DNA from 2 places in the Nitrogeniibacter aestuarii genome. Region 2 is predicted to be linked to the other one. Evidence: predicted binding sites of a transcription regulator. Region 2 holds the regulator's gene; the other holds the start of a gene.
What was found. The regulator FNR, encoded in region 2, switches genes on or off when oxygen is low (the NO sensors DNR and NnrR bind a similar motif). The targets are predictions, from matches to a motif close to TTGANCTAGNTCAA.
Positions count from the first base shown of each region.

Region 1: J0W34_RS14835 (hemerythrin domain-containing protein) is a predicted target of FNR. The motif match lies at 1,315-1,328, and genes of this name have one in related genera.

Region 1 covers NZ_CP071321.1:3,185,978-3,189,388, reverse strand. Annotated here, with positions in the region: gene J0W34_RS14845 (ClpXP protease specificity-enhancing factor) at 1-9, shown strand, start outside; gene J0W34_RS14840 (glycosyltransferase) at 41-1,240, opposite strand; gene J0W34_RS14835 (hemerythrin domain-containing protein) at 1,410-1,892, shown strand; gene J0W34_RS14830 (D-amino acid dehydrogenase) at 1,883-3,154, opposite strand; gene J0W34_RS14825 (class 1 fructose-bisphosphatase) at 3,280-3,411, shown strand, end outside.
Region 2 covers NZ_CP071321.1:1,429,637-1,433,047, forward strand. Annotated here, with positions in the region: gene J0W34_RS06595 (NnrS family protein) at 1-642, shown strand, start outside; gene J0W34_RS06600 (SirB2 family protein) at 653-1,024, shown strand; gene J0W34_RS06605 (hemerythrin domain-containing protein) at 1,045-1,584, shown strand; gene fnr (fumarate/nitrate reduction transcriptional regulator Fnr) at 1,628-2,371, opposite strand; gene hemN (oxygen-independent coproporphyrinogen III oxidase) at 2,500-3,411, shown strand, end outside.

The sequences.
Region 1 (3,411 bases), 1.8 Mb from region 2:
GTCAAGTAACTGAAGAAAGCCCCGCCCAGCGGGGCTTTCTTCATGCTGCGGGGCGAAGTGTTCGCTGGGCCACGGGGCCTTTGCCGGCATCGACGCCAGCCAGTTCCTGGTAGATCTTTGCCATGCGCGCGGCCATGGCTTGTGCTGACCAGGTGCGCGCGTAGTCGTGGGCCTCCTGCGCCAGCCGGGTGCGCAGGGCGGGGTCATTCAGCACGCCGTCAACGATCTCGGCGAAACCAGCCGGATCGCATGGGGCGATCCGGCAGCCTTTCTCGGGGCCGAGAATGTCCCGGGTGCCCATTTCGGCCACCGCGACCACGGGCGTGCCAAGTGCCATCGATTCGAGCAGCACCAAGCCTTGCGTTTCCGTTCGCGAGGCGAAAACGAACAGGTCCGCTGCCCGGTAGCAATCATGCAGGGCCTGGCTGCGGTCCAGATACCCCAGGAAGCGGACGTATTCCTCCAGCCCCAGACGTCGGCAGCGCTCGCGCAGGCTGGACAGGGCCGGCCCCTCTCCGGTGACCACCAGGACGGTGTCCGGATGGCGTTGGCGCAAGGTGTTCATCATGTCGATGAGCAGGCCGATGTTTTTCTCGTGCGCCACCCGGCCCACAAACAGCAGGACCTTGCGTTCCATCGGGATGCCGTAGCGCTCGCGAAAGTACGCCCCGTCACCGCCATGAAAACCGCTGCACGGGATGCCGGTGGGGAGGATGTGCATGGGCTTGGTCACACCATAGTGCTCCAGGGCATTTCGCATCGCCGTGGACGGCACGATGATCGCATCCAGATCGTTGCACTGGGTACGCGAAAATCGGCGGGCCGCGGCTTTCATCCAGGCGCGGGGCGCGAAGGGCACGTAGTGGTAGAGGTATTCTTCGAAGAAGGTGTGATAGGTCGCAACGCAGGGGACCCCCAGCGCTTGAGCAAGCTCCAGCCCGGCGTAGTGGGCCACGAACGGGGTCTGGATGTGCACGACGTCCGGGGCCAGCGCGCGCAGTTGGGGCAGCAACTTGCGGATCTGGCCCCGCTGCATGATGCGGTCTTCCGGATCGAGCGGCAGATAGCGCGAGGGAATGCGCAGGGTGCGTTCGTCGTCCTGCCAGCTGGCCGGGTAGGCCGGTGCGATGAGGGTCGAATCAACGCCGAATTCGGGCAGGCTGCGACGAAAGGTGTCGATCGAGGTGCTGACGCCGTTGATTCGGGGGAAGAAGACATCAGACAGCATCAACACGTTCATGGGCGATCTCCGGGTGTAATGCCGACAATCTATCCGGTGTGCATGACCGTTTGTTTGCAGCGCCCGTCGGGCAATTGACCTGAATCACGCCAAAGCATGCGGCTTTCGCTTATCCTTCGGCCTCGAATAAGACGACGATGGTGTCGCTTGAGTGGTTTGGGAGTCCGCTATGAATCCGATGGAATGGAACGAGAATCTTGAACTGGGCCTGGCGCCGATGGATGCCACGCATCAGGAGTTCATTGCCACCTACAACGCCCTGGCAGCGGCTGACGAGGCCAGCTTCCTTGCTCGCCTTGACGACTTCATGGCGCATTGCGTTGCGCACTTCGATCAGGAGAACGAGTGGATGGCAGCGGTGAACTTTCCCGGATGCCACAAGGCGGAGCACGACCGTGTGCTGGCTGTGATGACTGACATCCGCAAGCGGGTGGAACTGGGTGACCTGGCGTTGGGTCGCCGTCTGGTCGAGGAGTTGCCGCCGTGGTTCGAGAATCACGCCACCGGGATGGATGCGGCGCTCGCGTTCCACCTCGAGACCATCGGCTTCGATACCGACACCAACACGATCGGCAAACCCGAATTGCTCTCTGGTGTGAGTTGCTCGACGGCTGATGCCGTTGCGCCCGCCGAGGCGGAAGCTCAGTCCTGATCGAAGCGACGGCCGAGAAACGGGAAATCGGGTTCCGGCCGCTGTCCTGACATCAGGTCCGCCAGTGCAGCGGACGAACCACAGGCCATGGTCCACCCGAGGGTGCCATGGCCTGTGTTGTAGTAGAGGTTGAGCAGGCCGCTCTTGCCGATCAGCGGCATGTTGCTGGGCGTTGTCGGCCGAAGACCGCACCACGGCGTCGCGTGTTCCAGATCGGTCGCGCCCGGAAAGCTGCGTGCGACCCAGGCCTTGAGTGAGGCGACGCGCTTGTCGTCCAGATCGAGATCATAACCATTGAGCTCGGCGGTTCCGGCCACACGCAAGGTGTCACCCAGCCGGGAGCACACGATCCGGCGTGCCTCGTCGGTAAGGCTGACGGTGGGCGCGCGTGAGGCGTCAGCAACAGGCACGCTGATGGAATATCCCTTGACCGGGTAGATGGGCAGCCGCTCCCCCAGGGGCGCGACCAGCAGCGGACTGTAGCTGCCCAGGCACAGGACGTAGCTGTTGGCCTCAAGGCGCGCCTTCCGACCGTCCTGATGGGTGACCCGCACGCCGTCGATCAGCCCGCCAGTATGGTCGAGCCCGTCAATGCGCGTGTCGAAGATGAAACGCACCCCATCTTGTCTGAGGCGCGTGGTGAGCGCGTTGATGAAGTCGTGCGCGTCGCCCGACTCATCGTCAGGTGCGTAGATGCCGCCCAGTGGCGGCGTCTTCATGTGGGCAAGCGCCGGTTCAATCTCGATGCACCGGTTGGCATCGCAGGCTTGCGCTCCGATGTGATGTGCCGCGAGTGTCCGGACGCGCTCCGGAATCAGCCCGGCCTCTCGCGCATTGAAGAACACATGCAGGATGCCGCGCTCGGAATGGGTGTACTGCAACCCGGTCTCGGCACGTAATTCAGTCAGGCGTTGGCGGCTGTAGCGCGCGAGCTCGGCAATGGCGCGGGTGTTCGCGTGCGTGCGCCAGGGGAGACACTCACGCAGAAAGCTGGCGGCCCATCGCCACTGGTGCCAATCGGCACGCGGGCGGAATCTGAGTGGCGCGTCATCGCGTCCCAGCCAGCGCAAGACCGTCAGAGGTGCGCCAGGATTGGCCCAGGGCTCCGGATGGCTGACTGAAATCTGGCCGCCATTGGCGAAGCTCGTTTCCATGGCCGGCGCGCTCTGGCGGTCCACCACGGTGACGTCGAGACCGGCTTTTTTCAGATACCAGGCGGAGGTGACGCCGGCAAGGCCGGCGCCGAGCACAAGCACGTGCATGGATGAGCGTCAGATCAGGGGGCTGGAAACGGAGCCAAGATCATACCGCCAACGTGCAGTCAGCTGCGGAAAACGGGATAATCCCGCCTGACAGAGAATTTTCAATCTCCTGGAGTTCAACCCCCATGCAGAGAAAGACGCTGACCCAGTTTTTGATCGAGCAGCAGCGAGCCGGCGACATGACGGCTGACTTGCGCCTGTTGATCGAGGTGGTGGCTCGCGCCGTGAAAGCCATCAGTGTGAATGTCTCCAAGGGC
Region 2 (3,411 bases):
CTGCTGCCGATCTTTCTGTGCGTGTGTCACCGCATGGTGCCTTTCTTCTCGAACTCGGTACTGCCCGATTACCAGATGGTTCGCCCGGCCTGGGCGCTGTGGGTGCTGCTGGCCGGTGCCGTCCTCCACGGTCTGCTGAACCGGATGGATCTGGCGGCGTGGCGCTGGCTTGTTGATCTGCCGATGGCGGTGCTCGGGCTATGGCTGAGCTCGCAGTGGCGTCTGTTCGACAGCTTTAAGGTGAAGCTGCTGGCCATGCTGCATGTGGGCTTTGCCTGGTTCTGGATCGGCATGGCCTTGTTCGGGCTTCAGTCCCTGCTGCCGTGGTTCGGCATCAGTGCCCTGGGCCTGGCACCGGTGCACGCGCTGGTCATCGGCATGTTTTCGGTACTGGTCATCGGCATGGTCTCGCGGGTCACTTTGGGGCACTCGGGCGCGCCACTGGCTGCCGACGGGCTCACCTGGTATCTGTGCTGGGCGCTGCAGCTGGTGGTCGTTGTCCGCATTCTGGCCGAGTTGATGCCGGGGCGTTCCCTGTGGCTGGTGGCGGCCTCGACCGGGTGGCTGTGCGTGTTTGTGCTGTGGACTTTGCGGTATCTTCCAAGCTTTGTCCGTCCGCGCGTGGATGGAAAAGCCGGATAGGAAACTAACGATGTACATGGCCTTGAAACACCTGCACATGACATGCGTCGCATTGAGCCTGCTGGGCTTTGTGGTCCGTGGGTTCTGGATGATGACGGAGGCGCCGCAGCTCAAGGCGAAGCTCAGTCGCGTATTGCCGCACGTGGTCGATACGGTACTGCTGGGGAGTGCGATCGCGCTCGTGAGTTACTACGACGCGGTGCCCGACTGGGTGTGGGCGAAGGTGGTCGGCTTGCTCATCTACATCGTCCTCGGTACCGTAGCACTGAAGCGTGGGAAAACGCGCCAGGTACGGATCGCTGCATTCGTGCTGGCCTTGATCACGTTTGGCTGGATCGTGTCGGTGGCGCTCAGCAAGTCATCCGCCGGCTTCTTCGCTTGAGTTTCGGAGTCTAAAAGAGCATGACCGAATCGCTCATTCCTGTGGCGCCGGCCTTGGACGAACCGCTTGAAATCCTGTCCGCCTGCCACGGGCGGGTGAGGGCGAATCTTCAGACGCTGGACCGGCTCATTCGCTGGCTGCCCGATCACGGCGCTGACAAGGATGCGCAGCAGGCGGCAATCAATGTCATGCGCTACTTCAACCTCGGTGCGATGAACCATCACCAGGATGAAGAAGAGGATTTGTTCCCGGTGCTGCTCGAACGCTGCCCGGCGAATGTCCGCCAGCGCATCCGGCGCCTGGTTGCCTGGATCAAGGACGACCATCGCGCGCTGGAAGCCACCTGGGCGCAACTGCGTGAGCAGCTTGTGATGGTGGCGTCGGGTGACAGTGATCAGCTCGACGCAGACGTGGTGGCAAATTTTTCGGCGCAGTACCTCAATCACCTCGATCGGGAAGACAACGAGCTGTTTCCGCTGGCAGCCAATATTCTGACCGACGCGGACATCCGTCAGATGAGCGAGCGGATGCGGGCACGGCGAACCGGTAGCCATCAATGAAAACGGGCGCCAGAGGCGCCCGTTTTCATTGATTGAGGCTCAATCAGGCACTCGACTGATTGTTGAGCAGGGCCTTGAGGCCATCGATATCCAGGATCTTGATGTGTTTTTGCTGCACCGAAATCAGCCCCTGATCCTGGAAACGGGAGAAGGCCCGAGATACGGTCTCCAGCTTCAGACCGAGGTAGGAGCCGATTTCGTCGCGCGTCATGCGCAGGTGGAATTCGGCTGCGGAGAAACCGCGTGCAGTGAAGCGCTGTGACAGGTTGATCAGGAACGCTGCCAGGCGCTCCTCGGCACGCATGGACCCGAGCAGCATCATGACGCTGTGATCGCGCACGATCTCGCGGCTCATCACCTTGTGAAACTGGTGTTGAAGTGACTCGACCTCCCGTGACAGCTCTTCGAGCTTGTCGAAAGGAATGATGCACACTTCACTGTCTTCGAGCGCCTGCGCATCGCAGGTATGGTTCTCGGTGCTGATGCCATCCAGACCCAGAATCTCGCCGGACATCTGGAAGCCGGTGACCTGATCCCGCCCGTCCTCGAAGAGCACGTTGGTCTTGAAAGACCCGGAACGCACAGCGTAAATGGCCTCGAAATGATCGCCGGCGCGGTAGAGGTGCTGGTGACGCTTCACCTTTCGACGGCTGCCGATGAGTTCATCAAGCTGCTCGATCTCGCCGTTCTCGAGTCCAAACGGCAGGCATAACTCCTGCAGATTGCACTGGGAACAGGCGGTTTTCAGGTCCGCTGCCGTGACCTTGATGATGGCGCCGCGTTGCATTCAGCTCTCTCTCCGTCTTACTTCCAGTTGCTTGTTCCGGGGCTGTCCGGCAAGCCCCGTTGATCCACGTCAACTCAGTTGGGGCGGGTTTTTGAGATGGTAGGCTCCAATCGAGGAAGCCGCAAATCATGGACAACCAGAAAGAACTTGTATTCGACCCGAACCTGATCCGCAAATTCGACGTCAATGGCCCACGCTACACGTCGTACCCGACAGCGGACCGCTTCGTCGAAGCCTTCAATGCCGACGCGCTAACCGATTGGCTTGGACAGCGCGCGGGCGGGGGGTTGAGCCGACCCTTGTCATTGTACTTCCACATTCCGTTCTGCAACACCATTTGCTACTACTGTGCCTGCAACAAGATCATCACCAAGGACCACAGTCGTTCCGCCAAGTATCTGAAATACCTGGCGAAAGAAGTGGCCATGCAAGCGGCTGCCCTTAATGGAAGCCGGGAGGTGATCCAGCTCCATCTGGGCGGTGGTACGCCCACTTTCCTGTCGCATGACGAAATGCGCGAGCTCATGACCATCGTGCGACAGCATTTCACGCTGTTGCCCGACGGCGAATATTCGATCGAGGTGGACCCGCGCAAGGTCGACTACGCCACCGTGGCGATGCTCGCAGAAGCAGGTTTCAATCGTATGAGCATCGGCGTGCAGGATTTCAACATCGATGTTCAGCGAGCGGTCAATCGGGTACAGAGCTTCGACGAGACCAAGCTCGTGCTTGATGCCGCGCGCGAAACGGGTTTTCAGTCGATCAGCATGGACCTGATCTACGGCTTGCCCAAACAGAATGTGATCAGCTTCAATCGCACACTGCAGCAGGTGCTTGAACTGTCACCCGACCGCATTTCACTCTACAGCTACGCTCACCTGCCAGGGCTGTTCAAACCCCAGCGGCGCATCGACGCGGCCGACATGCCCAGTGCCGACACCAAGCTCCAGATCCTTCAACTGGCCATTCGCCGGCTGACCGAGGCGGGCTACGTCTACATCGGCATGGATCACTTCGCCAAGCCGGACGATGAACTGGCC